2 regions of the Ruegeria marisflavi genome follow, and region 1 is predicted to be linked to the other one. Evidence: riboswitches for the same ligand, from Rfam matches in the RefSeq annotation. Region 1 holds a riboswitch; the other holds the start of a gene.
The links. A riboswitch is a leader RNA that binds a small molecule or an ion and turns the genes downstream of it on or off. The one in region 1 is predicted to bind cobalamin.
Positions count from the first base shown of each region.

Region 2: linked by a shared signal. The riboswitch ahead of OEZ49_RS06370 (hypothetical protein) and the one ahead of OEZ49_RS14795 (CbtB domain-containing protein) in region 1 are both predicted to bind cobalamin.

Region 1 covers NZ_JAOVQN010000015.1:46,246-61,476, forward strand. Annotated here, with positions in the region: gene OEZ49_RS14780 (cobyrinate a,c-diamide synthase) at 1-299, shown strand, start outside; gene cobA (uroporphyrinogen-III C-methyltransferase) at 296-1,024, shown strand; gene cobF (precorrin-6A synthase (deacetylating)) at 1,017-1,760, shown strand; cobalamin riboswitch at 1,804-2,014, shown strand; gene OEZ49_RS14795 (CbtB domain-containing protein) at 2,050-2,220, shown strand; gene OEZ49_RS14800 (CbtA family protein) at 2,224-2,922, shown strand; gene OEZ49_RS14805 (hypothetical protein) at 2,993-3,487, shown strand; gene OEZ49_RS14810 (DUF1636 domain-containing protein) at 3,511-3,861, opposite strand; gene OEZ49_RS14815 (LysR substrate-binding domain-containing protein) at 3,858-4,661, opposite strand; gene OEZ49_RS23055 (hypothetical protein) at 4,686-4,745, opposite strand; gene OEZ49_RS14820 (aspartate dehydrogenase) at 4,907-5,689, opposite strand; partial or broken gene OEZ49_RS14825 (hypothetical protein) at 5,877-6,020, shown strand; gene OEZ49_RS14830 (xanthine dehydrogenase family protein molybdopterin-binding subunit) at 6,151-7,938, shown strand; gene OEZ49_RS14835 (dihydrodipicolinate synthase family protein) at 7,935-8,888, shown strand; gene OEZ49_RS14840 (acetolactate synthase large subunit) at 8,965-10,515, opposite strand; gene OEZ49_RS14845 (DUF302 domain-containing protein) at 10,643-11,116, shown strand; gene OEZ49_RS14850 (thiamine pyrophosphate-binding protein) at 11,190-12,809, shown strand; gene OEZ49_RS14855 (CaiB/BaiF CoA transferase family protein) at 12,796-13,989, shown strand; gene OEZ49_RS14860 (tetratricopeptide repeat protein) at 14,168-15,231, shown strand, end outside.
Region 2 covers NZ_JAOVQN010000004.1:205,260-220,490, forward strand. Annotated here, with positions in the region: gene OEZ49_RS06350 (OmpA family protein) at 1-825, shown strand, start outside; gene OEZ49_RS06355 (alpha/beta hydrolase family protein) at 827-1,687, opposite strand; gene OEZ49_RS06360 (TetR/AcrR family transcriptional regulator) at 1,771-2,328, shown strand; gene ypfJ (KPN_02809 family neutral zinc metallopeptidase) at 2,325-3,176, opposite strand; cobalamin riboswitch at 3,284-3,496, shown strand; gene OEZ49_RS06370 (hypothetical protein) at 3,582-4,001, shown strand; gene OEZ49_RS06375 (protein-tyrosine phosphatase family protein) at 3,994-4,488, opposite strand; gene OEZ49_RS06380 (calcium-binding protein) at 4,619-5,605, opposite strand; gene OEZ49_RS06385 (DNA polymerase III subunit gamma/tau) at 5,810-7,555, shown strand; gene OEZ49_RS06390 (GNAT family N-acetyltransferase) at 7,572-8,045, opposite strand; gene OEZ49_RS06395 (NAD(P)/FAD-dependent oxidoreductase) at 8,042-9,085, opposite strand; gene mnmD (tRNA (5-methylaminomethyl-2-thiouridine)(34)-methyltransferase MnmD) at 9,135-9,800, shown strand; gene OEZ49_RS06405 (DMT family transporter) at 9,797-10,702, shown strand; gene OEZ49_RS06410 (lytic transglycosylase domain-containing protein) at 10,658-12,631, opposite strand; gene dapA (4-hydroxy-tetrahydrodipicolinate synthase) at 12,770-13,642, shown strand; gene OEZ49_RS06420 (dimethyl sulfoxide reductase anchor subunit family protein) at 13,735-14,622, opposite strand; gene OEZ49_RS06425 (4Fe-4S dicluster domain-containing protein) at 14,622-15,231, opposite strand, start outside.

The DNA of each region.
Region 1 (15,231 bases):
TCGACAAGGACGGCAACCGCCATCGGATGGCGGGTCTATTGGGGCTGGTCACCTCGTATGAAAAGCGCAAGTTCAACCTGGGCTATCGCCGGGCCGAACTGCTGGCGCCCCTACCCGGTTACGGCACCGGCGCCACCCTGCGCGGGCATGAGTTCCACTATTCCTCGATCCTGGAACAGCCCGACGCGCCGCTGGCCCGCGTTTTCGATGCCGAAGGCGTCGAGGGGCCGCAAACCGGGTCCGTGCGCGGGAATGTCACCGGCACCTTCTTTCACCTGATCGCGGAGGCGGGATCATGAGCGGCTTTGTCTCCTTCGTCGGCTCGGGGCCGGGCGACCCGGAACTGTTGACACTCAAGGCCGTGGACCGGCTGGTCAAGGCAGACGCGGTGCTGTTCGACGATCTGTCGAGCGGTCCGATCCTGGCCCATGTGCGCCCCGATGCCGATCTGGTCGGCGTCGGCAAACGGGCGGGCCGCCCCTCGCCCAAGCAGGACCATGTGAGCCGCCTGCTGGTGGACTACGCACAATCGGGCGCCCGGGTGGTTCGGTTGAAATCCGGCGATGGCGGGCTTTTTGGCCGGCTGGAGGAGGAGCTGGTCGCCCTGCGTGCCGCCGGGATCGGCTACGAGATCATCCCCGGCATCCCTTCGGCGGTGGCGGCAGCGGCGGCGGCAGGTATCCCGCTGACCCGGCGGCTCACCGCGCGGCGGGTGCAATTCGTCACCGGCCATGACGTCAGCGGCCAATTACCCCCCGACCTGAACCTGCCCGCGCTGGCGGATCCGCAGGCCACCACGGTAGTGTTCATGGGCAAGCGCACCTTTCCGCTGCTGCTGGAGGCGCTTGAGGCGCATGGGCTGCCGCGGTCGACACCGGCGCTGATGGCCGAAAGCGTCTCGACGCCTGAGCAAAGCCTGACCCGCGCCACCATGGGTGAACTGTCCGAACAGCTGGCGAAGGAGGTGGGCAGCGCACCCGCCCTGATCCTTTATGGTCCGCTGGCGGAGTTCGGCGATGACTGAATTGCTCCTGATCGGGATCGGCACCGGCAATCTTGACCATATCACGCGCGAAGGCATCGCCGCCATTCGCGCCGCCGATCTGATCCTGATCCCGCGCAAGGGGGCAGGCAAATCCGATCTGGCGGGGCTGCGTGAGCGTATCATCGCCGAGGCGACCGACACGCCGCCGCAGATCGCCTATTTCGACATCCCTGCTCGCCGGGCCGAGGATGGGTATCTCAAGGGTGTCGACGACTGGCACGATGCCATTGCGCTCTGCTGGCAGGTGGCGATGCAGGACCACCCCGACGCGGCGCGGGTGGCGCTGCTGATCTGGGGCGACCCGTCGCTTTATGACAGCTCCCTGCGAATCGCGGCGCGGCTCGATCCGCAACCCAAGGTGCGGGTGATTCCCGGCATCACCGCGCTTCAGGCGCTGACAGCGGCGCATGGCATTCCGGTCAACGAGTTGGGCGCGCCGTTTCTTGTCACCACCGGGCGGCGCCTTCGGGACGAAGGCTGGCCGCCCGCCGTGGATACCGCTGCCGTGATGCTGGACGGGGAATGTTCGTTCCAGGCGCTGGTTATGCCCGATTATCACATCTGGTGGGGCGCCTATGTGGGCATGGAGGAACAGATTCTGGTGGCCGGACCGCTGGCCGAGGTGGCAGACCAGATCGTCGAAACCCGCGCCCGCGCGCGGACCGATCATGGCTGGATCATGGATATCTATCTTTTGAAAAAGCGCGGAAAATGACCCGAAAGGTCGCAAATGACGATTGCGCCGGACGCGCGTTCGCGGCTAAATGGAGGGGTCTGGTCCTGCCGGAGCAATCCGGATGCTAAGAGGGAATTTGGTGCAACCGCCCGTCGGTTCAGGCCAAAGCCGCCCCCGCGACTGTAAGCGGTGAGCCTCTGTTCAACCAGCCACTCCCGGGTTCGCCTCGGGGGGAAGGCGAACAGAGGCACTGACCCGCAAGCCAGGAGACCTGCCAGACAGGCAATGAAACACCGGCCGTCGGGTGCGGCGGCAAGGAGGAATAGACATGACGACCAAAACTCTCAAGGCATCGGCCACCGGTTCCGCGATCCTTCCGGCCCTGTTCGCCGTGATCCTGGGCCTGGGCATCGTCACTCTGGCTGGCCATGTGCAGGCATCCGCACTGCATGACGCCGCCCACGACGTGCGCCACGCAACCGGCTTTCCCTGCCACTGAACCATGTTCAGTCGCATTCTGACCAGCGCGTTGTTCGCTGGCGCTGCAGCAGGGCTGATTGCCGCCCTGCTGCAGTTTGTGTTCGTGCAGCCCGTGTTGCTGCATGCCGAACTGTATGAATCCGGCGAGTTGGTGCATTTCGGCGCCGAGGCGGTGAGCGCCCGTCCCGAACTACCCGGTCTCTTCGCAGACCCGATGCGGGATGGTTTGAGCGTCGTGTTCACCATGTTCACCTATACCGGCTATGCGCTGGTCATGGTGGCGTTGATGTCGATGGCTGAAAAGATGGGGCACGCTGTGACCACGCGCGCCGGCCTGCTCTGGGGATTGGCGGGGTTCATCACCTTTCACTTCGCCCCCGGCCTGTCGCTGGCGCCCGAGGTTCCCGGCGTGGCAGCCGCCGATGTCGAGGTTCGCCAGATCTGGTGGACCGCAACGGTGGCCGCCACGGGTGTAGCCATGTGGCTGATCGCCTTTGGCGGCAACGCGATGGCCTATGGCGCCGCCGCGCTGCTGCTGCTGGCGCCACATCTGATCGGTGCGCCCGAGCCCGAAAGCTTCAGCGGCCCGGTGCCGACTGAGCTGGGTGCGTTGTTCGCCGCTCGCGCCTTTGGCGTTGGCATGGCGGCCTGGGTGCTGCTCGGCGGTTTCGCCGGATACTTCTGGCAGACCGAGAGCAAGCGCGCCGACGCGCACGCCTGAGCGGTGTGACGGCCCTTTCACCCCGCTGGCATGGCTGGCGGGGTTTTCCATTTCTCACGAGGAGACAGAAATGTCCCGATCTCTTGCCCTGTTCGCCATCGGGCTGGTGTTTGGCGGCGGTGCCGGTTTCGTCACGGCGGGCGCCTATGGCATCAGTTTTGACGGTCATGACCATGCCGACCCGGCCCAGCATGGCGCGAGCCATTCCGAGGCTGCCGCGCATTCACACGGCAACGCGGTAAACCTGCCCGCGGGCGCCGATGCGCCCGGTCTGGCGGTCGAGGTGTTCAAGGATCCGATGGCCGGGTGGAACCTGCATGTGACGCCGACCAACTTTCGCTTTGCCCCGGAAAACGCCTCGGCTACGGATCAGCCCGGTGAGGGTCATGCCCATGTCTATGCCAATGGCGTGAAACTGGCCCGGCTTTATGGCGAATGGATGCATATTCCCGAATTGCCCAAAGGACAGGTCGAGGTGAAAGTGTCGCTGAACGCCAACAGCCATGGCACACTGACGGTCGACGGCACACCGGTCGAGGCGAGCGTGATCGTCGAGGTCGAATAGGCTGTGATGCCTTGCCCGTTCTTTCAGGAGGACAGGGCGGGAATCCGCGCGCGCAGGCATAGCCGAAGCCGCCCGCAGTCGCGGGCGTCTTCGATCCAGCCCGCCGGGCTGTCGAGATACAGGCGGCAGGTTTCGGCGATATCTGCGGCATCCGCCACCGGATCGAGATCCGAGAAGACGTAACTCGCCCGGCCCTGCCCCTGCAATGCGATGGCTACCGGCGCCTCGCAGGCCCCGAAACACGGGTGTTCGACCAGCGCCACATTAGACGACAGTCCGGCCCTGGCCAACGCCGCGCGCAGCGAGGCACGCTCGGCCTCGATGTCACGTTCGCCTGCGCAGCTGGAACAAAGGGAAAGCAGGATGTCGGTCATGGCATGCTCTGGGTCATCGGCGCAGGTGTGACCGATCCCCCCGGCGCTGGCAAGTCTCTGGTGGAGATTTCCGCCGCCTCCCGGCGCAGCGCCGCCAGAAACCCGGCGACCGAGGGCGACAGGCTGGCTGAGCGCCGCATCGACACGCCCACAGGGCCGATCGGGATCGACACCTGCCAGTTCACGCGCGCCAGCGCGCCAGTACCTATATCGTGGCGCGGCACATGGGCGGGCATGACCGCCAGCATGTCGGAGCCGACCAGAAGACCCCGGTTGGCCAGATACGAGACCGATTCCACCGTATAGGCTGGCGCGCCGCCGCCGAGATCGACAAAAACCTGATCGAGCTGCCGTCTGAGGGTCGTTTCCGCCGGTGGCAGGATCCAGGAGAAACGCATAAGAACCGTCAGGTCCGGAGCCTCGATGCCGGTCAGGGGATGACCGGCGCGGGAAACGCAGATCACCTTTTCGTCAAACAGCCGTTCCTGTTCGATCTCGGCGCGGTGCCGATGCATCGGCAACCGCCCCACCACCAGATCCACATCGCCAGAGCGTAGCGCGGGCATCAGCACTTCGTTGGTGCCCTCAACCAGTTTCACGACCAAGCTGGGTTTTTCGACAACCAGCCGGTGCAGGACACGCGGAAGGAAATCGGCCGAGGCCGCCAGCAGGGTGCCCACGACGACGCGTCCGCCATTGCCTTCCTTCAGGTCGTCCAGCTCCTGGGCGGCATGGGAAATCTGCGCCAGGTTCAGCTTGCCGTGGCGGATCAGCGCCTGTCCGAAGACAGTGGGCACCATGCCACGGTTGGTGCGATCAAAGAGCTACACGTCGAAATCAAGCTCGAGATCCTTGATCAGCTTTGTCGCCGCGGGCTGCGACATGTTCAACGCCTGCGCCGCGTGCAGGATGGAATGCTGTCGCCCACCGCCACCAACAACCGGAGCTGTTTGAGTTTCAGACGCGTCAACACGCGCTCGACGATGCGTATCTGGGTGCGGCTCATGATTTTCGCGATATCACGGCTGGTTTGTATCCGTCAAAGCTATATCCGGATGGCAGCGTGCCGCTGCCGCAGGGCCGCCAGCAGGCTAAGGGCGGTCAGGGCCGAGGATCTGGGGTTGCCGGGCAGCGGCAGGCCTTCGATCTGGAACCGAAAACGACCGAATGAGCCTTCGGCCGCGATCTCGTGGATATTGGCGGTGACGCCCGGATCGGCGATCAGTTCAGCCCGCGTGGCGTCGAGCCCGGCTCCGGCCAGCGCCACGGCGGCGGCCACATTGGCGTTCTTGGGGTAGGCTTGCGCCGCTTCGCGCGCGGTACCGCTGAAATGGGTAACAGGCCCGGCGAGCGCCTCCAGATCCAGCACCTCTTCGGCGCGGCTGCCGCGCCAGCCCTGCGGCGGTTTGCGCCCGGTATAGGTGACCGCCAGCCCTTGGCCCATTGCCGCCGCCGACAGCGCATCGAGCGCGCCAAAGGCGCCCGATGCAAGACAGAGCCGGGTACCGCCCGCCCGCGCAGCGGCCTCCAGCTCGGCACAGAACCCGGTATCGGCCAGAGCGCCGACCGAAACGGACAGAACCTCGATCCCGGCAGTGAGCGCCGAAGGGCCATGCGCACGAAGCCCCGCGTGACCGGCGCAATCGACCAGAAGATCGGGGCGCTCGGGCAGGTCCGCGACCGAAAGAGCCGGAACAGCCGAAAGCGCCGAACGCGCCGCCGCTTCGCGACCGGGTCTGCATATTGCGCCGACCAGGCGTGAGTTGGCCGGCAGATTTGCCGCCACATATCCCGCAATGGCGCCATGGCCGATCAATGCAATCTTCATGTCCTGTCCTTCTGGCTCGTTGGCGGTGATATTTCACATACCCGACGCTATTTGATATCCTGTTTGCAGATACCCGGATGCATTTTCTCGATTTGCCCTGCGGTGAAAAGGGCGTTCAGGGTTGGCAGAACACCAAACTTTCGCCGGACCCACATTGACCGAGAAACCGCCATACATCGTACGCCACATGCCCCGGCGCGAAGACCCGCGATTGCTACAGGGCGAAGGCCAGTATGCCGGCGATATCGACCTGCCCGGCGCACTGCATCTGGCGTTTCTGCGCAGTCCTTTTGCCTGCGGGCAGATCGTTGGCTGCGAAATCTCCGCCACGCAGAACATGCCAGGAGTCGCGACAGTATTGACCGCCGCCGATCTTGGGGGGCTGGGCAAGCTCGAGGTCAACCCGGTGCTACCGCTCGACCACACCCTATCCGATCCTGGCAGACGCCACGGTCTCGGCGGTGGGCCAGCCCATTGCGGCGGTATCGGCCGAGACGCCGGTCCAGGCGTTGGATGCCGTCGAACAGATTTGGGCCGAGATCGACGAGACCCCCGCCCCGCCACCCGAACTGCTGGCCATGCAACATTGGCAGAGCGGCGATGCGGCCGCCGCGTTCGCCCGCGCCGCACATGTGGTCGCGGTCCGGGTTGCCCATCCCCGCCTTGCCCCCAACCCGATGGAACCGCGTGCCATCGCCGCAATGCCTGAAAGCAATGGGCTGACCGCCTGGCTTTCCACCCAAACGCCACACCGGGCAAGGGCCGACTTGGCCCGTATCCTGTCGCTCGCCCCCGAGCAACTGCGGGTGATCGCCCGGTATGTGGGCGGCGCCTTTGGCATGAAGGCCTCGCTTTACCCCGAAGAGGTGCTGGTGGTCTGGGCCGCGCATCAACTGGGCCGCCCGGTGCGCTGGACCGCCACCCGCAGCAAAGAGTTTCTGTCGGCCACCCATGGCCGGGGGCTGACAAGTGAAGGCCAGCTTGCCATCGACGGTGATGGCCGGTTTCTGGCGCTCAAGGCCCGCGTCGAGGCGCCGCTGGGCCATTGGCTGCCCAATTCGGCGCTGATCCCGGCCTGGAACGTCGCCCGCATCCTGCCCGGCCCATATGACATCGCCGCGACCGATCTGGGTACCAGCGCTCGACGCGTACATACCGCACCCACCGGCATCTATCGCGGTGCAGGCCGCCCCGAAGCCTGCGCGCTAATGGAGCGTCTGGCCGATGCCGCCGCCCGCGCCACCGGCCTTGATCCAGCCGAGATCCGCCGCCGCAACCTGAACCGCTTGAACGGCCCGCGCGATCTGCCCGCGGGCCGGGTCGAAGGCGCCGATTATGCCACAGCGCTCGACCATTTCCTGACGCTGGCCGATTACCCCGCCTGGCGCGCCCGGCGCGACGCAAGACGCGCCGACGGCGCATTGGCCGGTGTTGGGCTAGGGTTCTATGTCGAACCCTCGGGCAAGGGTTGGGAAAGCGCCCGCGTCACCCTTGAGGCGGGCCGCGCGACGGTGGAATTTGACGGCAGCAGCCAGGGCCATGGGCGCGAAACCGCGCTGGCCCAGATCGCCGCCGACGCACTGGACCTCACGCCCGCCGATATCACCGTGCTGCATGGCGACACTGCCACCTGCCCGCCCGGCATCGGCGCACTGGCCAGCCGCAGCACCCCCATCGGCGCCAGCGCCGTGCTCGAGGCCTGCCGCGAGATCATCCGCCGCCGCGACGCGGGCGAGAGTGAACCGATCACCGCCGACACAGCCTATACCGCTCCGGGCGAGGCCTGGGGCCATGGCTGCTACCTCGCCGCCATCGAGATCGACCGCGACACCGGCGCCCCGCATCTGACCCGCATGGCCTGCCTCGACGATGCCGGGCGGCTGATCAACCCGCTGCTGGCCGAGGGACAGGTGATCGGCGGGTTTGCACAGGGGCTTGGCGAGGCGATGATGGAGGCGTTGCATTTCGACGACGGCCAGCTCCTCACCGGCTCGTTCATGGATTACGCGATGCCGCGCACGGCAGACCTGCCACCACTCACCATCCACAAGACCGAAACCCTCGCCACCACCAACGCGCTCGGCGCCATGGGGATCGGCGAGGCCGGCACCATCGGCGCCCCGGCGGCGATCCTGAACGCCGCGCTGGACGCGCTGCCGCCGCTGAGCGTGACCGATCTGCAAATGCCGCTTACCAGCCTGTCGCTCTGGCAGGCGATCACCGATGCAAGCAAGGAACCTCAGACATGAAATACGCCAAGAGCGAGGCCAAGGACCATGCCCGCGAACACCTGCGCGGCATCTGGGCCGCGGCGCTGAACCCCTTTGCCGAGGATCTGTCGTTCGACGAGGCCGGTTTTCGCCGCAACATCCGCCACTGGGTCGACGATCTGGGCATCGAGGGCCTCTTCATCTGCGGCAAACAGGGTGAGTTCTTCTCGATGTCGCTGGAGGAGCGCAAGCGCAACCTCGAGGTCGCGGTCGAGGAATGCGCCGGGCGTGCGGGCACCATGATGTCGGTCTCGGACCAGAATTTCGACACCGTGCTGGAGCTCGCCCGCCACGCCCAGGACGTGGGCGCCGATTACATCGTGGTGCATGCACCCGTGCTGCATTTCGTACACGACCGCGACGCGCTGCTCTACGACTACTACAAGACCATCAGCGAGGCGGTCGATATCGGCATCGCCATGTGGAGCCACCCCGACAGCGGCTATCTGATGAGCCCCAAGCTCTGCGCCCGCATCGCCGATCCGCCCAATGTGGTGGCGATCAAATACTCGGTCCCGCGCGAGATGTATGCCCGCCTGACCGAGCTGGCGGGTGACCGGATCCAGGTCTCTACCGCGTCCGAAGAGGAATGGTTCGACAATATCGTGGAGCTGGGCTGGCACCTTTACCTCTGCTCCTCACCGCCCTACCAGCTGCAAACCGCAAACGACCGGCGCATGCATGATTATACCCAGCTGGCCTTTGCCGACTGCATCGACGAGGCACGCGCGATCCGCGACAGCCTCGACCCGGTGCGCCAGGCGATCAAATCCACCAAGCCGGGCGGCAAGCCCCAGGCACATGGCAAATACTGGCAAGAGCTTCTGGGACAGACCGGCGGCCGGGTGCGCTTTCCCATGCAGGAGCTGACCGAAGCAGAAAAATCCGCCACGCGTGCTGCCTTTGAAGCCTGCGGCCTGCGCCTCTGACCCTTCATTTCGCCTAAAATACTCCGGGGGAGTCGCGCAAGGCGCGACGGGGGCAGCGCCCCCTCCCCCGGCTCCGCTAGAGCAGAACCTCGATCAGGTTCGGCCCCGCCTCGGCAAATCCCTGCTTCAGCGCCTGAGCGAATTCCTCTGCCCGCTCGACCCGGACAGCAGGCACACCAAGGCTTTGTGCCTGCCCGACCCAGTCGATGGCGGGCCGCTCCAGGCTCAGCATGTCCAGCGCGCGGGGTCCGGGGTTCATCACGCCCACCCCCGACAATTCGCCCAGCAGGATGCGATAGCTGCGGTTGGCCCAGATCACCACGGTGATATCCAAAGCTTCACGCGCCATGGTCCACAGGGCCTGCGGCATGTACATGGCCGAGCCGTCTCCGGTCAGCGTCAATACCTTGCGGTCCGGGCAGGCGATGGCCGCGCCGATGGCGGCGGCGAGGCTGTACCCGATGGAACCACCGCAATTGGTGATCCATGTATGCGGCGCGGCGCCCAGCGTGGCCCCGTGAAAGGCGCGCCCGGTGGTCACCGACTCGTCTACCACAATGGCGCCTTCGGGGATGTGTTGGCCCAGCACGGCGGCGACACTTTCGGGCGTGCAGGGGCCGCTGACCGATTCCGGCGCGACAGGCGGCGCGAGCACCGGCAAGGCCCCCGCAGCGCCCACCGCCTGTTCCAACCCTGTCAATGCGCCGTCCAGATCGGCGGCCCAATCGGCCAGCGCGATGATCTCGGCCTCTGGATGGGTCAGGACGGCGGGTTTTCCCGGATAAGCGAAAAAGCCGATGGGCGGCCGCGCGCCCAGCAGTACGATGCGGCGAAAGCGCGACAGCGCCTCCAGCGCCATGTCAATCGGATAGGGCACGCGGGCCACGGGCACCCGACCCGCGCCACGTTCCATCCGCGCATTGGCCCATTCCGACAGCAGCGCGCAGCCGGTTGCCGCCGCGATCCGCCCGGCGCGTTTCAGGTTCTCCTCGGTCAGCGCTTCGCCACCCAACAGCAACAGGCTGTCCCTGCCGCTCAGCGCAACTGCCGCCTGTTCCAGTGTCTCGACCTCAACCGGCGCCCGCGCAGGCACCTGCAAGGCGGATGCCACCTGCCCGCCCGGGGTCCAGGCCGTGTCAGACGGCAGGATCAGCGTCGCCACCTGCCCCGGCGCGCTGCGTGCAGCCTGTACCGCGCGGGCGGCATCGCGCCCCACATCCGCCGTCGACAGAGAGGTTTCGACCCAATGCGAGACCGGCCGCGCCAGCCCCTCGATATCCGCCGTCAACGGCGCATCCAGCTCCAGATGACTGGCCGCGTGCTGACCCACGATGTTGACGACACCCGACCCGGCCTTCTTGGCGTTGTGCAGGTTCGAGATCCCGTTGGCCAGGCCCGGCCCCAGATGCAGCAGGGTCGCCGCCGGCTTTCGCGCCATCCGGTAGTAACCATCCGCCGCCCCGGTCGCGACCCCTTCGAACAGCGCCAGGACCGAGCGCATGCCCGGCACCTGATCGAGCGCCGCCACAAAATGCATCTCGGAGGTGCCGGGATTGGTGAAACAGGTATCGACCCTGCTTTGCAGCAGGCTGCGCACCAGGCTTTCGGCGCCGTTCATTTCGCTCATTCCCTTCACTCCTCGCTATTGGGGCGAGCCTAGGCGGCGCGCGGCGTCACGTAAACGGTGCACGATAACGTGAGCGCGGACGGCGCCAAAATCTGCCATCAAGGGTCCAGCACAGGAGAGACCCACCATGCGCCTTGCCGCCCTCGCCCTGATCACCTGTCTTGCCCTGCCCGCCTTCGCTGGCGATCTGACGCCGCGTCCGGGCTGGGCAGTGCACGTTACCGCCAAAACCCACGCTCAACTGGTCGAGGACACCCGCGCCGCCATCACCGCAAACGGGCTGGGCATCGTCACCCAGGCTGGCCCGACCGAGGCCGCCGCCCGGCGCGGTATCACCATTCCCGGCAACCGGGTCATCGGCGCCTTCAACAACGATTTCGCGGTCCGGGTGCTGGCGCTGTCGACCGCCGCGATGATCGAGGCGCCGATCCGCTTCTATGTCAGCGAAAACGCTAATGGCACCGCCACGCTGGGCTACGAGCTGCCCTCGCAGGTCTTTGCGCCCTATCTCGACGAAGGCGGCGCAGAGCTGGCCGCCATTTCCGCCGAGCTGGACGCGCGGTTTGCGGCGGTGGCGGCCCAGGCAATCGCCTCACAGTGACGTGACCCCCCTTGCCTTCGGGCGCAGGCTCCGCAATCTCGGCCAGAAGCGACCCCTGTAACGGAGCCTCATCATGTCAGACCCCCTTCCCCGCGCCGCCGACCTGCTGGCCCGGCGGCTGTACGAGGCGGGCTGCCGCCATGCCTTTGGCATGCCCGGCGGCGAGGTGCTGACGCTGGTCGATGCGTTGGACAAGGCCGGGATCGCCTTTCATCTGGCCAAGCATGAAAACGCCGCAGGCTTCATGGCCGAGGCGGTGCACCACCGCGACGGCGCGCCTGCGATCCTGCTGGCGACGTTGGGACCGGGGGCGATGAACGGGGTCAATGTGGTGGCCAATGCGCTACAGGACCGGGTGCCGATGATCGTGCTCACCGGCTGTGTCGATGCCGACGAGGCGCTGACCTATACCCATCAGGTGATGGACCATGCCCGTGTGTTCCGCCCGATCACCAAGGGCAGTTTCCGCCTGACTGCCGAAGGCTCGGATATCATCGCCGACAAGGCGGTGTCGCTGACGATGCAGCCCCGGCCCGGCCCGGTTCACATCGACGTGCCGATCGGCGTGGCCGATACCCCGGTGCGCGAGACAAGGCGGCGGCGGCTGACCCCGACGGCGCCCGTGGCGCCCGGCGGCACCTGCCTGGAAACCGCCCGCCGCTGGGTCGCCGAGGCCCGCCGCCCGCTGGCGGTGATCGGCCTCGATGTGCTTGCCGACAACTCGAAATGTGTCCTGCAAGCCTTTCTGGAACATTTCGAAATTCCCTTTGTCACCACCTACAAGACCAAGGGCATCCTGCCCGAGGATCACCGCCTTTGCCTGGGCGGCGCGGGCCTGTCGCCACTGGCCGACAGCCACCTGTTGCCGCTGGTCAAGGCCGCCGACCTGATCCTGTGTCTGGGCTATGACCCGATCGAGATGCGCCCCGGCTGGCGCGAGGTCTGGGACCCTGAACGCCAGCGGGTGATCGACATCTCGGCAGTGGTCAATGACCACTACATGCATCAGGCCGGGATCAACATCGTCGCCGATACTGGCGCCACGCTCGAGGCCTTCGCCAAGGGGACAGCGGGACACACCACCTGGCCCGGGGGCGAACCGCAGGCAACCCGTGCAGCGCTGGCCCGCGCCTTTCCGCAGGATGAAGAGTGGGGCCCCGCCGCGATCATCGCAGAGACCCGCGCCACCCTGCCCCAAGGCACGTTGGCCACCGCCGACAGCGGCGCCCATCGCATCCTGCTCAGCCAGATGTGGCGCTGTGACGAGCCACGCGGGCTGATCCAGTCCTCGGGCCTGTGCACCATGGGCTGCGCCCTGCCGATGGCGATTGGCCTCAAACTGGCCGAACCCGACCGCCCGGTGATCAGCTTTTCCGGCGACGCTGGGTTCCTGATGGTCGCCGGAGAGCTGTCGACCGCCGCCGAGATGGGCGGCAACCCGATCTTTCTGGTCTTTGTCGATGCCAGCCTGTCGCTGATCGAGCTGAAACAACGCGGCCGCCAGTTGCCCAATCGGGGCGTCGATTTCGGGCATCACGACTTTGCCGCCATCGGCCGCGCCTTTGGCGGGCATGGACACACCGTGCGCTCGCGGGCAGAGTTGCGCGCGGCGCTAAAGGCGGCGCAGGCAGCGGACCGGTTCACGGTGATCGCGGCCGAAATCGCACGAGGGGATTACGATGGCCGGATCTGAACAACCCAAGGGGCCACTCGATGGGGTGCGCGTGCTGGACCTCAGCCGCATTCTGGCGGGGCCGACCTGTACCCAGCTCTTGGGTGATCTGGGCGCCAATGTGATCAAGATCGAGAACCCCGGCTCGGGTGGCGATGACACCCGCCAATGGGGGCCGCCCTATGTGACCGACTCCGAGGGCAACTCCAGCGATTTGAGCGCCTATTTCGTGGCCGCCAACCGCAACAAGAAATCGGTGGCGCTGGATATCTCGACCCCCGAAGGGCAGGCGCAGATCCGGCGTCTGGCGGCCCATGTCGATATCCTGATCGAGAATTTCAAACCCGGCGGGCTGGCCAAATACGGACTGGATTATGCCAGTCTGGAGCCAGAGTTCCCAAGCCTCGTCTATTGCTCGATCTCGGGATTCGGTCAGACCGGCCCCAATGCCTCGAAACCGGGCTATGACCTGATGGCCCAAGGGTTTGGTGGCATCATGTCGCTGACCGGGGAACCCGATGGCGCGCCGATGAAGGTGGGCGTGGGCATCGCAGATGTGATGTGCGGCATGTATGCGACCGTGGGCATCCTCGCCGCGCTGCATCACCGCCAGCGCACCGGCGAGGGCCAGCATATCGATTTGGCGCTGGTCGATGCGCAGGTGGCCTGGATGATCAACGAGGGTGTGAATTATCTGACCAGTGGCGCGCTGCCCCAGCGGCGCGGCAATGCCCATCCCAACATCATGCCCTATGACGTCTATGCCACCTCGGATGGGCATGTTGTGCTGGCGGTGGGCAATGACGGCCAGTTCAGGCGCTTCTGCGACTTTCTGGAGCTTGGCGAACTGGCGGGCGACCCGCGCTTTGCCACCAACCAGGCGCGGCTGCAAAACCGCGCCCCGCTGGACGCGCTGCTGCGACCGACGCTGGAGGCACGCAGCATGGCCGAAGTGATCACCGGGCTGGAGGCGCTCAAGGTCACGGTGGGGCCGGTGCAGACCCTGGACCAGGTGTTTTCCAGCGATCAGGTGGTGGCCCGGCAGATGCAGATCGACATGGAGGCCGAGCCCGGCCCGGTGCACCTGATCGGCAATCCGCTCAAGCTGTCGCGCACGCCCGTGACCTATCGCAGGGCACCGCCGCGCTGCGGTCAGGACACCGAATCCGTGCTCTCATCGGACGATCCGTTCACGGACTGAAACATCACCTGTCTTTGGGCGGCAAATTGCTGAAACAACAGAAGCTTTCGGCGGCTTTTCCCCCATTTTCCGCACACGCGTTTTCACCAATTCGCGAGCGGCGTCGATCCTGATACGGGGCTCCAATAGACTTGGCAAAGGCGCGAACTGCCTCCCCTTTGCAAGGAACGGACCCGGTATGAGAGACGATGTTTTTGGACAGACCAATAGCCTGACCCGCGCGGACAGCGCCGAGGCGTGGGATGGCGTGCTGCTGGGCTTCATGGCCCATGCCGCGATCACCCCGCAGCATCTGGCGCGGGTGCTGGAGCTGGAGCCGGATTTCGCGCTGGGCCATGCCATCAAGGGCCTGTTCATGCTGCTTCTGGGCCGGCGAGAGATGACCCCCGTTGCGGTCGAGGCGATGGCCGCCGCCGAGCGCGCCGCCGATGCGCACCCGGTAACACTGCGCGAGGCGCATTACCTGACAGCCTTGCGCCACTGGCTGGCGGGCAACCCCAGTCGTGCGGTGCAGGAATTCGAGGCCATTCTGCACGCCCATCCCGACGACACCCTGGCAATGAAGCTGAGCCATGCCACCCGGTTTGTGCTGGGCGATCCGGCCGGAATGCGCCGCTCGATCGAGCGGGTGATGCCCGCCTACGCCCCCGATCATGCCGGGCGCGGCTATCTGCTGGGGTGCCACGCCTTCGCGCTGGAAGAAACCGGCGCATTCGACAAGGCAGAGATTGCCGGGCGGCAGGCGCTGTGGATGGTCTCGGACGATGCATGGGGCCTGCATGCGGTCGCACATGTGCATGAAATGAAAGGACAATCCGCACAAGGTCTGGAATGGCTGGCCGGGCGCGAGGCGGCCTGGGCGCATTGCAACAATTTCCGCTACCACGTCTGGTGGCACAAAGCGCTGATGCATCTGGACCAAGGCCAGATTGATCAGGTATTCGATCTCTACGATTCAGCGATTCGCAAGGATAAGACAGACGACTATCGTGATATTTCGAACGCCACCTCGCTGCTGTCGCGGCTCGAGCTTGAAGGCGTAAATGTCGGACACCGCTGGGAAGAACTGGCCGACCTGAGTGCCGCGCGCACCGAAGACGGAAGCCTGATCTTCGCAGACCTGCATTACCTGCTGGCCCTGACCGGGGATACCCGCGAAGACGCCATCTCGCGAATGCTGCAGCGGATCAAACGCGATGCAGAAAAGGCCAATTGCGATGTGACCCGTCGCATGGCCGATCC
Region 2 (15,231 bases), on a different contig from region 1:
ACCGAGCGCATTCGCGTGCTCGACAGCTATGACCTGCCGACGGGTGTCTGGGCGAACGGTGTTCTGCCGGTTCAGGCCCTGGAGGGCCGGGTCGAGAAACGAAGCTGGCGGATCAGCGTCGGGTCGAAGACCACGCTCCAGATTCTGGCGCCGCTGCGCGACCAGATCCTGGAGGCGGGTTTTGACGTGCTGCTCGACTGTGCCGCGCAGACCTGCGGCGGGTTCGACTTCCGCTTTGCAACCGAGGTGATCCCAAGCCCCGACATGTATGTGGCCGTGCGCGATTTCCGGTTTCTTTCGGCCATGCGGGGGGACGAGGCGCTGAGCCTGCTGGTCAGCCGCAATCCGCCCGATGCCTATGTGCAGCTGATCCGGGTGTTCCCGACCGCCGCGCCGGAGGCCGAGGATGAAACCATCGTCGCGCCGGCACAGGCACAAGGTCCGGCGCCGATAGACATGCTGGGGCGGCTCCAGTCCCGTGGCCGGGTCATCCTGTCGGGTCTCGATTTCGGCACCGGGGCCGGTGCATTGGGCGAAGGTCCGTTTGACGTGCTGGGCGAGCTGGCGCAGATACTTGCGGCTGATCCGGCCCTGCATCTGGCGCTGGTGGGGCACACGGATAATGTAGGTAGCCTCGATTCCAACATCGACCTCAGCCGCCGTCGGGCCGAGGCGGTGCGTGACCGCATGATCGAGCAATATGGCATCGCGGCAGACCGGCTTCTGGCGCAGGGGGCGGGGTATCTCGCGCCGATTGCAAGCAACCTTACCGCTGAGGGTCGCGACGCCAACCGCCGGGTCGAGGCGGTACTGCTGGCACACTAGGTTACTGGGCGATCAGCCGGGGCCAGAGCGCGGCATTGCGGCGGGTAAAGGCACCCAGATGGCCGATGTCGCGCAGCCCGTGTTCCTTTGGCCGCAACAGGTGCCGCCGCGCGGTGTCGCCATAAAGGTCAGCCAGACGCCAGACACAGGCAGGCGGGATCGTATCGTCATCCGCGCAGGCAAAAAGATCGACCCGCGCGCCCGCGCGGCCCCAATCGGGTTTTGGCAGGCGGTGGCCGGTTTCAGGCAGATAGGCGCCGGGCGTGGTGCACCAGCGCCGCCATTCCCAATAGACGCCGGGCGGCAGGTCAGTCCCAAAACCGATCGCGCGGCCCGGCAGATAGCCCAATGTCTTGACCAGCAGCGGTGCGTGGCCGAACCAGAACAGCCGCGCCAGCGCCTGATAGGGCCAGGGGTGATCCGAATGATGCACCAGCCCGGAACAGACGCAGATCATGCGCGCGATGGGCTCAATCCCCGGTTGCAGCGGCCCCAGCATGGCGCCGACAGAATGGCCGATCACCCAGAGCGGCAGATCGGGAAACCGGCGTTGCATCTCGGCATAGGCGGCGGGCATGTCAATGAGTGCCCAGTCGGACATGGTGGCAGTCGAGGCCGCAAGCGGCCCGGTCAGCGAATGGCCGAAATCGCGATAATCATAGGTCAGGCAGGCCATACCCCGTTCGGTCGCCAGCCAGGTGGCGAAATGCTGGTAATACTCGCGCGGCACCCCGGTGGCGCTGTTGATCACAACTGCAACCCGGGGCGTACCCGCCGGGAGATAGAGCCGCGCCGAAAGCTGCGCCGATCCGGATGGAAAATGAAAATCTTCGACCCCGACAGATGTCTGCATATCCAGCATTTAGACCTCCAGATTTCCTAGACCGATTGGTCTATTTCCCATGTCTGGACCAATCGGTCTAGAGCTGTCAATATCCCCGTCAAATGACCCAACGTCCGCTTCCGACCAAAGATCGCCTGATCCGCACCGCCGCCCAGCTGTTCCAGCGCCGGGGGTATCACGGTGTTGGATTGTCCGAGCTGCTGACCGAGGCCGAGGCGCCCAAGGGCTCGCTCTATCACCACTTTCCGAACGGCAAGTCCGACCTGGCGCTGGCGTCGGCGACCTGGGCCTCGGATCAAATGCTGCGGCTGATCGCGGCCTCGTTCGAACCGGCCGAGAGCTTTCATGCCGGGATGCAGGTGTTGTGTGGCAAGGTTGCAAAACTGTTCGACAAATCGGGTCAGTGGGATGGCTGCCCGATCTCGTCGACCCTGTTCGAAGGCCCGGATAATGCCGCGTTTCGCGCCCATGCCCGCCACCTGTTCGAAGGCTGGATTACCGAGGGCGCGCATCACGCCAGACGCTTTGGTCTGGGTGATCCGCAAAAGACCGCCGAGACCATGTTCATCCTGCTGCAAGGTGGCTGGATGCTGGCCCGCGCCCGGCAATCCTCGGACGTGCTGCGCCGTTTGCCCGAGATGCTGCCGCGCGCGGATTAGAGACGGTTGGTGCTGAACGTGTCGCAGCTGGCGACCCGGCCACTATCAAAGCCGCGTTCGAACCAGGATGCCCGCTGTGCCGAGGTGCCGTGGGTGAATGTATGCGGTTGCGGGACCCGGCCCGCCTGCCGTTGCAGCCGGTCGTCGCCGATCATCCGGGCAGCGTTCAGCGCTTCCTCCAGATCGCCACGTTCCATCAGACCCTGAACCGAGCGCGCCCAGACCCCCGACAGGCAATCGGCCTGCAATTCCAGCCGCACGGTCAGTGCGTTGGCCTCGACCTGCGAGGATTGCCGCCGGGCCTGATCCACCTGGCCCAGAATACCCAGCTGGTTCTGCACGTGATGGGCCACTTCGTGGGCGATCACATAGGCGGCGGCAAAATCGCCGCCCGCCTGGAGACGCCGGGCCAGGGTGGTAAAGAAATCGGTGTCGAGATAAGCCTTTTGGTCGGCGGGGCAGTAGAATGGCCCGGTCGCGCCCGAGGCGCCGCCACAGGGGCTGGACGTCACTTGGGAGAACAGCACCAGCGTCGGCGGGATGTAGTCGCGGCCCAACTGATCGCGGAACACGGTGCCCCAGACATCCTCGGTCGTGGCCAATACGCGCGAGACGAATTCGCCCGCCTGCCGCTCTTCGGCGGTCAGTTCCTTGGGTGCGCTCTGGCTCGGGCCCGGCTGTTCGGTGAGAAACGGGGTGACGTCGATGCCGGTAAAGGCGCCGATCACCAAAAGCAGCAGGACCCCGCCGATACCCAGCCCGCGCCCGCCGATGGCCATGCCGCCGCGGCCGCGCTGCGCGCGGCGATCCTCGACATTCCTGCTGCCGCGCACGCCTCTTAGCCGCATGACGATCACCCCTTGAAGCCTGACTATCCGATACGGGTATCCGCAACCGGTCGCAGGGGGAAAAATCCTGGACCGGATACCGTAGCTTGACACCTGCACCGTACAAACGCTACCGCTGGCGTGATGGTTCCCGGGCCGTAATCGACTCGGGATGAAAAGGGAACACGGTGCGGTCATCTGGCAACAGAGGGCCAATACCGGGACTGCCCCCGCAACTGTAGGCGGAGAGCGAAGCCGAAATGCCACTGGCCGCAAGGCCGGGAAGGTCGGCAAAGCTGCGACCCGCGAGTCAGGAGACCTGCCATCAGCATTGTTACTCGAACCCGGGCGGGGTGTCCGGGAGGGACAGAAGCGCCTTTGTCGGCCGTCTCTCCATCACCCCTCCCCCTTGCGCGGAGGGCGCTGATGATCTGGACGACCGAGACCCACCAATTTTCTGTTACCCTGTGCCGACGCACGGGCAAGCCGTGTCCGGCCTTGTCGGCGCTGGTTTTGAACTTGGCCCGGGCCATGCAAAAGGCGGAACCCGTCACCGGGCAGGATTTCGAGATCGAAGGCGAATGCGCGCTGGCCGCCTGTGGCGACGGGTGTCAGGCGCTCTATTCCGCCTCGCACAGCCGTATCCGCATCTTTTGCGGCACCGGTGAGATGGCTGATTTCGGCTGGTTCGACCGGCTGGCAGATGCGCTGATGGCGCCGGGCGGGCAGATCATCGTCAAGGACAACAGGCCGCTTCCCTGTGCCATGGCAGAGGCCCGGCGGATCGCGCCATCCCAGGCCAGAACCGGCGCTGCCACAGAAGCGGAGCGCCGCGTCTTTAGCTGACAGTGCGACCGGCTTTGGCCCAGGCCATCTGTTCGTCGGTTTCGACAGCGCAGGCACGGACGGCGCGCAGGTGTTTCAGCGCGGCGTCCGGGTTTTCTCCGGTCTCGATCATCAGCCGCAAGGCAGCCATGCCCGAGCGCCCGCAACCGCCCATGCAATGGATCATGACACGCCCGCCGCCGCGCAGCGCGTGGCGGGCCGAGGCGCTGGCCGTGGCCCATTTCGCCTCGATCTCGCGGCTGGGGGTTCCAAAATCTTGGACCGGCAAGTGAACCCATCGGCTGGCGCGGCTCTGGATATCGGCGCCGAAGTTGTGCGCGCCGTGTTGCATCATCTCGATCTCGGTGGTCATCGAGATGACCAGCCCCGGTGCCCAGGATGCGATCAGATCCAGATCGCCCGCATAATCGCCGGACCGGCCGGGCAACTGGCAGATCGCCAACGTGCCGCCGCCGACTTGCAGCGCATAAAGCACCAGCTGCGCCATCTGCGGTCCTCCCTCCCGAACATACCGCGCCATGGGGCATGCCCAGTGCGCCCCGGCGGTAGAATGCCCTTGGACATGGCCGCATCGCAAGCCCGGATACCCTGGCGCGGGAAAACAGCCGCAGGGTGTGTCACCGGTTGTCGATGTGCACCTCGATCTGACCTGGGCTCATCCCCTGCACGCCCAACAGATGCGCGATCGGGATCCCGTTGATCAGGACAAGGGTTCCACCGTCGTCCTCAAGCTTTTGCAGGCTGACCGGCGAGGTCCCGTCCGGCGCCGGGCGCAACAGGTCGACGTTACCTTGTACAGTCAGCGCATCCTGTCCGGCGATGAAATCTGTGATCGTGATCAGATCATAGCCATCCACAACGTCGTTATAGGTCTCGATCACCACTTGGTCGGCGCCATCGCCAGTGGTGACATGATCGCCCTGATCCACCACCAGAATGTCCTGGCCAACGCCGCCCCTGACGGTATCCGCCGTGCCTTGATCGCTGGCATCATCCACGGAAATGATGAAATCGTCGCCCTGCTGGCCATTGATCAGGTTGCGACCAAAATTGTCAGAAATCGCATCGTCGCCCGTGCCGCCCGCGATCGTGTCATTGCCCTGTTCCAGATCGTCGCCGCGCACCGGCGCGTTGCCGACGGAAATGGCATCCTCGGGATCGGGAAAGCTCTGTTCATCATCGTCCCGGTGGATCACGCGCGTGTCGGTACCATAGACATCGTCGCCCGATCCCAGATTGACGTTATCCGCGCCGGTCCCGGACAGAACCATGTCGTCGCCATCGCCGGTCTCGATCCTGTTGTCGCCCTGAAGCAGCACCACCACATCGTCGCCCGCGCGGGTGTCCAGGTTCTGGGTGCCAGAGACGAAGTCGATATCTCCAAGGATCGCCTCGGCCTCGGCCTGGGTTATCTCGCCTTCTGCTACCAGATCGGTGAGGCCCTCGGCGATGCCGGGGCGGAAACCCTGGTCAAAGACCAGGTTGTCGTCGTCGGAGGTGATGCGGGGACCGGCGGCGACGGCTGCATCAACGTCATCGCCATCGTTCAGCAACAGCGCGGTCAGGCCGACACCGAGCCCAACCAGCGCAAGGATTCCCAGCATAATCAGATACCTCTACAAGATAACCCTGTTACCGCGAGTCGTAGAACCGCCCACAGAGTCGGTCAATGGGAACAAGAGGGGCATTGATGCCCGGATGGGTCCGATCAATGCACGCAAGGGAAACAATCACGCAAGCGGTGGACCTTCGCCGCGCCGCCCGGTACCGTCTGCGCACATAGAATCCAGTCCCGATGAAAGCTGCCAATGTCCGACGCGTCTCCGACCCCCTATCAGGTGCTGGCCCGCAAGTACCGGCCCGAGACCTTTGCCGATCTGGTGGGGCAGGACGCGATGGTGCGGACGCTGAAAAACGCCTTTGCCGCCGACCGGATCGCGCAGGCCTTTATCATGACCGGCATCCGGGGCACCGGCAAGACGACCACCGCGCGGATCATCGCCAAGGGAATGAACTGTATCGGCCCGGATGGGAATGGCGGCCCCACCACCGAGCCTTGCGGCAAATGTGAGCATTGCGTCGCCATCATGGAAGGCCGCCATGTCGACGTGATGGAGATGGACGCCGCCAGCCGCACCGGCGTGAACGACATTCGCGAGATCATCGACAGTGTCCGCTATCGCGCCGCCAGCGCGCGCTACAAGATCTATATCATCGACGAGGTTCACATGCTGTCGACGAGCGCGTTCAACGCGCTCTTGAAGACGCTGGAGGAACCGCCGGCGCATGTGAAGTTCATCTTTGCCACCACCGAGATCCGCAAGGTGCCGGTGACGGTGCTGAGTCGTTGTCAGCGGTTTGACCTGCGCCGGATCGAACCCGAGGACATGATCGCGCTGATGCGCCGGATCGCAGATGCCGAAGGCGCGCAGATTGCCGAGGATGCGCTGGCGCTGATCGTGCGCGCGGCGGAAGGGTCGGCGCGGGATGCGACCTCTCTCCTTGATCAGGCGATCAGCCATGGCGCGGGCGAGACCAGCGCCGAACAGGTGCGCGCGATGCTGGGGCTGGCCGACCGTGGCCGGGTGCTGGACCTGATGGACATGATCCTGCGCGGCGATGCGGGCGCGGCCCTGACCGAGCTTGGCGCGCAATATGCCGAAGGTGCCGACCCGATGGCGGTTTTGCGGGACCTGGCCGAGATCACGCATTGGGTCTCGGTGGTCAAGATTACTCCGGATGCCGCCGAAGACCCGACCGTATCGCCCGACGAGCGCGCGCGCGGTCAGCAGATGGCGGATGCGCTGCCGATGCGGGTGCTGACCCGGATGTGGCAGATGTTGCTGAAGGCACTGGAAGAGGTGGCCGCCGCCCCCAACGCGATGATGGCCGCGGAAATGGCGGTGATCCGGCTAACCCATGTGGCCGACCTGCCCAGCCCCGAGGAACTGATCAAGCGGTTGCAGGACGCGCCGCCGCCGCCGAACCCCGGTGGCGGGGTGCGCGGCGGTCAGGCCGCCCCGATCTCCAACGGGGGGAGCGCCAGCTATGCGCCGGCACCGCGCGGCGGTGGCGGTGGGCCGGTTGCGGCGCTGGCACAGGATGCGCAAACCGCGCTGGCGCGGTTTCCCACATTCGAGCATGTGGTCGAGCTGATCCGGGCCAATCGCGACGGCAAGCTGTTGGCGGATATCGAGATGGATCTGCGGCTGGTCAGCTATCAGCCCGGTCGGATCGAGTTCGAGCCGACCGAGCGCGCGCCCGCCGATCTGGCGCAGCGGTTGGGCAGTGCGCTGCAACGCTGGACCGGCAATCGTTGGGCGGTGAGCGTGGTGGCGCAGGGTGGTGGCAAGACCATTGACGAGGTCCGCAACGCCGAGAAATACGCGCTGGAGGAAAAGGCGCGGGAACACCCGCTGGTGCAGGCGGTGCTGGCGCAGTTTCCCAAGGCGCGGATCACCCATATCGAGACCCCGGAACAGCGTGCCGCCAAGGTGGTGACCGAGGCGCTGCCCGAGGTCGAGGATGAATGGGATCCGTTCGAGGACGGCTAAGCGCCGGTGACGCGCCTCAGGCGATTGCCTTTTGCATGGTGATCGAGGTGGGCCGGTCGTAACCGGGATGTGCGGACTCTCCGGTCTTTACGAATCCCAGCCTGGCAAAGGCGGCATGGTTTTCCACCAGTTCGACCCGTGTCTCCAGCTCGACAACCGGCAGGCCCAGCGCGCGGGCGCGGACCTCGGCCTGGGTCACCAGCCGGCGGGCCAGACCCTGGCCGCGCATGGACGCATCCACCGCCAGCTTGCCGAGATAGAGCCGCCCCGGTTTGGCCGTCAGGAAAACCACCGCGAGCGGCGGTGTGCCCAGCGCCCAGATTTCGTGCCGTGCCGCATGATCCGCGACCGTCTTTTCGGTGAGCCGGTGCATTGACGAGGGCGGGTCGATCCGGCCGTCCATGAAGGCGAAGCTACCCCGGATCAGGGACAGGACCGCCCCGATCTGCGGGCTGTCCGGGGCGATCTGATAGGGTGTGCCAAAGGTCACAGCGAGGCCTGTGGGCGGAAATCGTCAGGGATGTTGTCGCGCCCCTCCAGCACCAGATCTGCCATCACCTGGGCCACCTTGGGCGCCATGCCAAAGCCGATCTTGAAGCCGCCATTGGCGATGAACTGGCCGGGAAAAAGCGGATGCGCCCCCAGCATCGGCGCACGCGAGCGCGAGCGCGGGCGCACGCCAGCCCACCGCTCGATCACCTCGGCCCCGTGTAACAGCGGCACCGCCTGCACCGCGCGGTCCAGAACCGCGTCCAGCGTCGCATCGGTGCTGGTCGGGTCGTCATAGTCGCGTTCAGAGGTGGAGCCGATTGCTAGCGTGCCATCCGCATGGGGCACGATATGCACCGTATCGGCAAAGAGCTGCGCCGCCTGTCGCCCGGCATCGAACCGCAAGAGCGCGGCCTGGCCCTTGACTCCGGTGCCCACGGTGCGCCCGTGCGCGCGGTTCAGCTCTTCCAGCCCGGCGATGCCGGTGGCGTGGATCACCTGCCCCCGGTCAGGTGCCTCGACCTGTACCGCGACCCCGCGCGTCACCAATGCCGCGACCAGCGCGGCACAGGCCCGGCGCGGGTGCATCCGGGCGCTGAGCGTATCATGCACCACCAGCCCGGTGGGCGAGGGCGGGCACCAGCCGCCCATCTCGCCAACCGGACAGACCCGCCATTCGGCTCGCCCCTGCCACAGGCTGCGGGCCTTCTCTGCCCGCTCATGCGCCAGAGCCACGGCGCGGTCATCGGCCAGCGGCTGGATGCGCCCGGTGCGGCCATAGCCGGGGGACACGCCGCCTGCCGCCTCGACCCCGGTCCAGAACCCTTCCGCCATGATCAGGCTGTCGAACTGGAACGCCTTCTTGGCGTTCCAGTTTTCCGGCACATGCGGGGCCAGCGCGCCAACCAAGCCGCCCGAGGACCCGGCCCCCGGTCCGAACGGATCGACCACCTGCACCCGCGCCCCGCGCGACACGCAGGCCCATGCGATGGAGAGGCCGAATATCCCCGCCCCGCGTATCGTCACATCGGCCATTGCCATCGCCTGTCCCTTTCGCCAGTGTCGCGCCGATTTCGTAGGGGATATTCGCATGGTTGACCAGCAAGCGAAACTGAGCTGGACCGAGGACCGGGTGCCGGTGTCGGAGCAGTTCGACGACCCCTATTTCTCGCTTCAGAACGGGTTGGAGGAAACGCGGCATGTGTTTTTGGCGGGCAATGACCTGCCGGCACGCTTCGCGCCCGGATTTCACATTGCCGAGCTAGGGTTCGGCACCGGGCTCAACATGCTGACTGTCTGGTCGGAATGGGAGCGCGCGGGGCGAAGCGACCCGTTGCGCTTTACCAGTTTCGAGGCCTTTCCGATGGCGGTCGCGGATCAGGCCCGGGCGCTGGCGGTGTTTCCCGAACTTGCACCCTGGGCGGCGCGGTTTCTGGAGACGTGGAAAGGTGGCGCTTGCGATCTTGGCACCCTGCACCTGACGGTTGTCGAAGGCGATGCGCGCCTGACGCTGCCCGATTGGGACGGTCTTGCCGACGCCTGGTTTCTGGACGGGTTTTCCCCGGCCAAGAATCCGGAGCTCTGGGGACAGGAATTACTGACCCATGTCGCAAACCACACAGCGCCCGGGGGCACTGTTGCGACATACTCGGCGGCAGGATTCGTTCGGCGCGGATTGGAAGCGGCGGGGTTCACCGTGACCCGCAGCCCGGGATACGGGCGGAAACGTCACATGACACAAGGTCTGAAGGCATGACAGCGGCAACGATGCGGGTACAACAGAACAACATTCCCGCAGGCATCGCGCTGATGCTGGCGGCGACGGTGGTGTTCGCGCTGCAAGACGGGATCTCTCGCCATCTGGCGTCGAGCTACAATACCTACATGGTGGTGATGATCCGCTATTGGTTCTTTGCTGCCTTTGTCATCGCCCTGGCGGCGCGGTCGCGCGGCGGTCTGCGCGCGGCGGTGCGGACCGGCCAACCTGGAATGCAGATTTTTCGCGGCCTGCTGCTGGCCGGTGAAATCTGTGTCGCCGTCTTTGGCTTTACCGTGCTGGGCCTGATCGAGAGCATGGCGGTCTTTATCTGCTATCCGCTGTTGGTGGCGGCCCTGTCGGGGCCGGTTCTGGGCGAAAAGGTTGGCTGGCGGCGGTGGAGCGCCATTGGTGTCGGGCTGGTCGGCGTGCTGATCATTCTTCAGCCGGGCATGGGGGTGTTCAACCCCTGGGCCATCGTGCCGCTAATTTCGGCCTTTATGTTCGCGCTTTACGGCCTGCTGACCCGCTATGTCGCGCGGCAGGACAGTACCGCGACCAGTTTCTTCTGGACCGGTACGGTTGGTGCCGTCGCCATGACGGCCGTCGGCCTGTGGTTCTGGGAGCCGATGAGTGCCGCAGATTGGCGCTGGATGGCGGTTCTTTGCGTTACCGGTGCCATGGGGCACTGGTTGCTGATCAAGTGCTACGAGATGGCCGAGGCCAGCGCGGTGCAACCCTTTGCCTATTTCCACCTGATGTGGACCTCGATCCTGGGGATCACGATCTTTGGCGAGACCCTGCGCAGCGCCGTGATCATCGGCGCCACGCTGATCGTCGCCGCGGGCCTGTTCACCCTATGGCGCGAACGCGCGCAGCGTCGCGCCGGCAAGCTCGGCTGAGAACGGGATCGGCAGCGGCTCCTGCCCCAGCCGGGCGCGGTAGACCGGCAGGCTTTCGGTGACCCGCATGATGTAATTGCGGGTTTCTTCGAAGGGGATGTGCTCGATCCAGTCGACAATGTCGGGGGTACCGCTGCGCGGGTCGCCGAACCGCTCCATCCAGCTGATGGGACGATTGGGACCGGCGTTGTAACCTGCGGCCATCATCACGACGTTGCCGTCGAAATCGCCCGCCAGCCCGGCCAGATAGTTGGCGCCCAGCTTTGCATTGTATTGCCAGTCCCGGGTCAGGCTGTCGGTCGAGTGCCCGCCCAGAATGCCCAGGCCATCGGCCACCAGCCGCGCGGTCGCAGGCATCACCTGCATCAGCCCGCGTGCGCCTGCGCCGCTGATCACCACCGGGTCGAACTCGCTTTCGCGGCGGGCGATGGACAGCACCATTTCCGGCGCCATGGGCAGTTTCAGGTCAGCCACCGGGTGCAGAGGGTAATAGGCCCCGGCCAGCACCACCCCTTCTTGCGCCTTGCGCTTGGCGATCATCAGCGCCAGATGCGGCTCGCCCATGTCCATCGCCATCTCGGCCAGTTGCGAGGCCTGTTGCTGGTCCAGGCTCTCGGCCAGGTGGGTCAGGAAGCGTTCGGCAAGGTCCAGTTCTCCCGCCCGAAGCAACAGCAATCCAGCCTCCAGCACGCTGGACGTCATGAACGGCGCATCGCGCCAGGGCGGGTTCTTTGGCGGTGTCCTGAGCGTCGGGTCAAAGGGCCGCCCGATCCGTTCGGCTGCCAACAGGCCATAGAACGAGGTCTGGTTTTCGGCCCCGATCGCATAGGCGGCATGCGCCTTGTCCGCCTCGCCCAGTGCCGCATAGGCACGGCCCAGCCAATAGCCCGACCGCCCCTTGGAAATCGGCGAGGTCACCGCCGCATCGAAGCGCTGGAAATGTGCGACGGACGTGGTGGGATCGTTCAGCTTGGCCAGCGCGATATAGCCCGCGATCCATTCCAGTTCGGCATAGGTGTATCCCATCGCGGGGGTCATGAAATGCAGCGCCGCCACCTTGTAAGCCTGCTCGTTGCGGTCCTGACGCATCAGCAGCCGGGCAAGCCGGGCGCGGGCGTTGCCCCATTTGTCGGGTTCGCCCAGCGCGGCGGCACTGGTGGACCGTTCCAGCATCAACTCGATGGCACTGTCGTCCAGTTCCTTTCGGTCGCGCCAGACAAACCGGTCATGGGCCAGCCCCGGCGCATCGGCCAGACTTGCCGGGACGGCCGCAATCAACGTATCCACCCCGGGCTCCATATCCTTGAGCGCGATGCGGGCCGCCGCCAGTTTGCGGTGATCCTCGTCCACCAGGGACAGCATCTGCCGGGCGCTGATCGTGTAGCCCTCCCACAGCATACGGTCCAGACGCGCCTCGTGATGCGGTCGCAAAAGCTTGCCGAAGTTCTCGACAAAATCCTTCTGCAATCCGGCCCCCATCGGCAGGGTGCGCCAGGCCTTGACCAGTTCGGCCTCGGCATCGCCGCGCTGTCCCTTGGCGATCAGTGCAACCGCGTAGTTCAGAACGCCTTCGGCGCTTTGCGGCGGCAGACCTGCGTAGAATTTCAGCACGCGGTCGGGATCGGCATTGGTGAACTGCGGCTCGGACTGCTTGCGCAGATAGTCCATGCCGGGCCAGTCCGCGCGCCTTTCGGCAAACACCAGCGCATCGCCATCGGTGCCATAGCTGCGGCGCAACCAATGCCAGACGATCAGATCCCGCGACACCGACCCGCGCGCGCCTGCGATCTCCAGCGCCTCGGTCCAGTTTTCGTCGCGCATCTCGCGCAGTGCTGCGCGCAGATTCGCCGCCGCATCCGCCCAAACCGGGGCCACAAACGTGAGACACCAGAAAATCATGGCCGCCAAGGCGGTCGGAAGACGGGTCATCCCTTGCATTTCCTGTCGAACCAAGGCTAGAGCCTTTCACGTTAAACCTTGCGCGGTCGGGATCAAATCACATTCCCGCCCTTGTGAGGAACCGGCGGGCAATTGCCCGTTTGCCATGCAATCTAGGGAGCATTTTCCATGTTCAAAGGCTCGATGCCTGCACTCGTCACCCCGTTCCGCAACGGCGAGCTGGACCTGGACACGCTCAAACGTCTGGTCGAGTGGCAGATCGGCGAAGGATCGACCGGTCTGGTTCCCGTTGGCACCACCGGCGAAAGCCCGACGCTGACACATGAGGAACACGAAACCGTCGTGGCCGAAGTGGTCAAGGCCGCCGCCGGTCGTGTGCCGGTGATCGCGGGCGCGGGGTCGAACAACACGGTCGAGGCGATCCGCTTTGTCCAGTTCGCGGAAAAGGTCGGCGCCGACGCGGCCCTGGTGGTGACGCCCTATTACAACAAGCCGACCGCACGCGGGCTGATCGCGCATTTCACCGCGCTGCACGATTGCGCCAATATCCCGATCATCATCTACAATATCCCCGGCCGCTCGGTCATCGACATGAAACCCGCGACCATGGGCGCGCTGGCCAGGCTGCCACGCATTGTGGGCGTCAAGGATGCCACCGGCGATCTGGCCCGGGTCAGCCAGCAGCGTGCCGCCTGCGGCCCGGACTTCATCCAGCTCTCGGGCGAGGATGCCACCGCGCTGGGCTTCAACGCGCATGGCGGGGTGGGCTGTATTTCGGTCACCGCCAACGTCGCGCCGCGGCTCTGTGCCGAGTTCCAGCAGGCCACCCTTGCCGGTGACTACGCCAAGGCGCTCGACTATCAGGACCGGCTGATGCCCCTGCACGAGGCGATCTTTATCGAGCCGGGTCTGGTCGGCGCCAAATATGCCCTGTCGAAACTGGGCCTGTGCAGCGAAGAGGTCCGCTCGCCCCTGACCGGTCTCGAAGACAGCACCAAGGCCGCCATCGACGCGGCGATGAAGCACGCCGGGCTGCTTTAAAAGCCGGAAAAAAACCGGCGCCCGATCACTGGGCGCCGGACTACTGCTTCTTTCTGGTCAAAAATACTCAAATCGAGGCGTTGCCGTGCAGGCTAACGTTTGCCGTAGTAGAGCCCGACCACATGTTCCGCCTGCGCAAAGAACAGCCAGCGCGACGTGGCGATGCCGATCAGATGTGCGATCACGGCAATCAGGGCGAGCAGATGTTTGACGATCACGTCATGCACCGGCACCAGCAACAGCACCAGCGGCAGGACAAAGCCAAAGCCCAAGGCCATCATCCGCAGCTTTGCCGCGTGTTTGCGGCCGACGACATGCACGAATTCCCGCAGCAGGTAGTTGGATCCTGTATGCGGCGGCTCAAAGGCGCGCACCTTGCCGCGCGATCCCAGCCCGGTCGCGGTTCCGATATTCGTGCCGGAGTTGGCCAGCGCGGTGTCGCCCTGTTTCCAGTAGGCCAGTTGCACCGCACCCGCGATCAGCAGCAGAACGATTGCGGCGGTGTTCTGGCCGGCCAGCAGCGCGCCGCCAGCCAGGCTGAAGGACAAGAACATCGCTGGCGTCAGGTTCATGTTCCAGCGCGGAATGGTCTTGAGCTGCGCATAGATCATCGACGTGGTGAACACAGTGATCAGCGACAGCGCCGCGCCCAGCCAGCCCAGCAGGCCCCAGCTCTGGTCCAGGAAGATGACGCCGACGGCGTAAAGCCCCATGACGATCAGCGCCGCGACCGCAAAGCAGCCTTCGCGGCTCAGCCAGCTTGTCCGCCACTGGCTGAACGCCTTCCAGGCGCGCTCGGGGTGGCCGAGGTGGAATGTCGAGGCCAGAAGCCCGCCGACGGCCAGACCATAGGCGATGGCGAAGAAGACAAAGGCCACCCAGCCCGATACATTCGGCAGGCCAAGGCCGAGAAAGGCCAGAAGGCCAAAGCCCAGTCCGGACAAGGTGGTAAAGATGATGACGGAAGGAGCGGGATGCATCAGAGTTTCTCCAGGGCCTTGTCGAGCCAGGCGATGAACCCTTTGGGTTCTTCGGCCACCGGCGCCAGCAGCGGCGCCAAGATGTCGATCTGATCCTCGATCCGGTCCTTGGGCCGGGGCGGCAGGTACTTGTTGACGGGCTTGGTGCCCATTTCCGGCATCAGGTCCATGCCACCGCGTTCGGCCACCAGTTGCGACACCGCGCTGTCCGGGTCGCCCAGATCGCCGAAATGGCGCGCACCTGCCGGGCAGGTGCGCACACAGGACGGCACCCGGTCCACCTCGGGCAGGTTGTCGTTATAGATGCGGTCGACGCAGAGGGTGCATTTCTTCATCACCCCTTCGGCAAGATCCAGTTCGCGCGCGCCATAGGGGCAGGCCCAGGCGCAGAGCCCGCAGCCGATGCAGTCGCTTTCGTTGACCAGCACGATCCCGTCCTCGGAGCGTTTATAGCTGGCGCCGGTCGGGCAGACGGTGACACAGGGCGCGTCCTCGCAATGCAGGCAGGATTTCGGAAAATGGATCAGCTGGGCGTGCCCCTCGGGCGGCTGCACCTCGTAGGAATGCACCCGGTTCAGAAAGGTGCCTGACGGATCGGCACCATAGGGG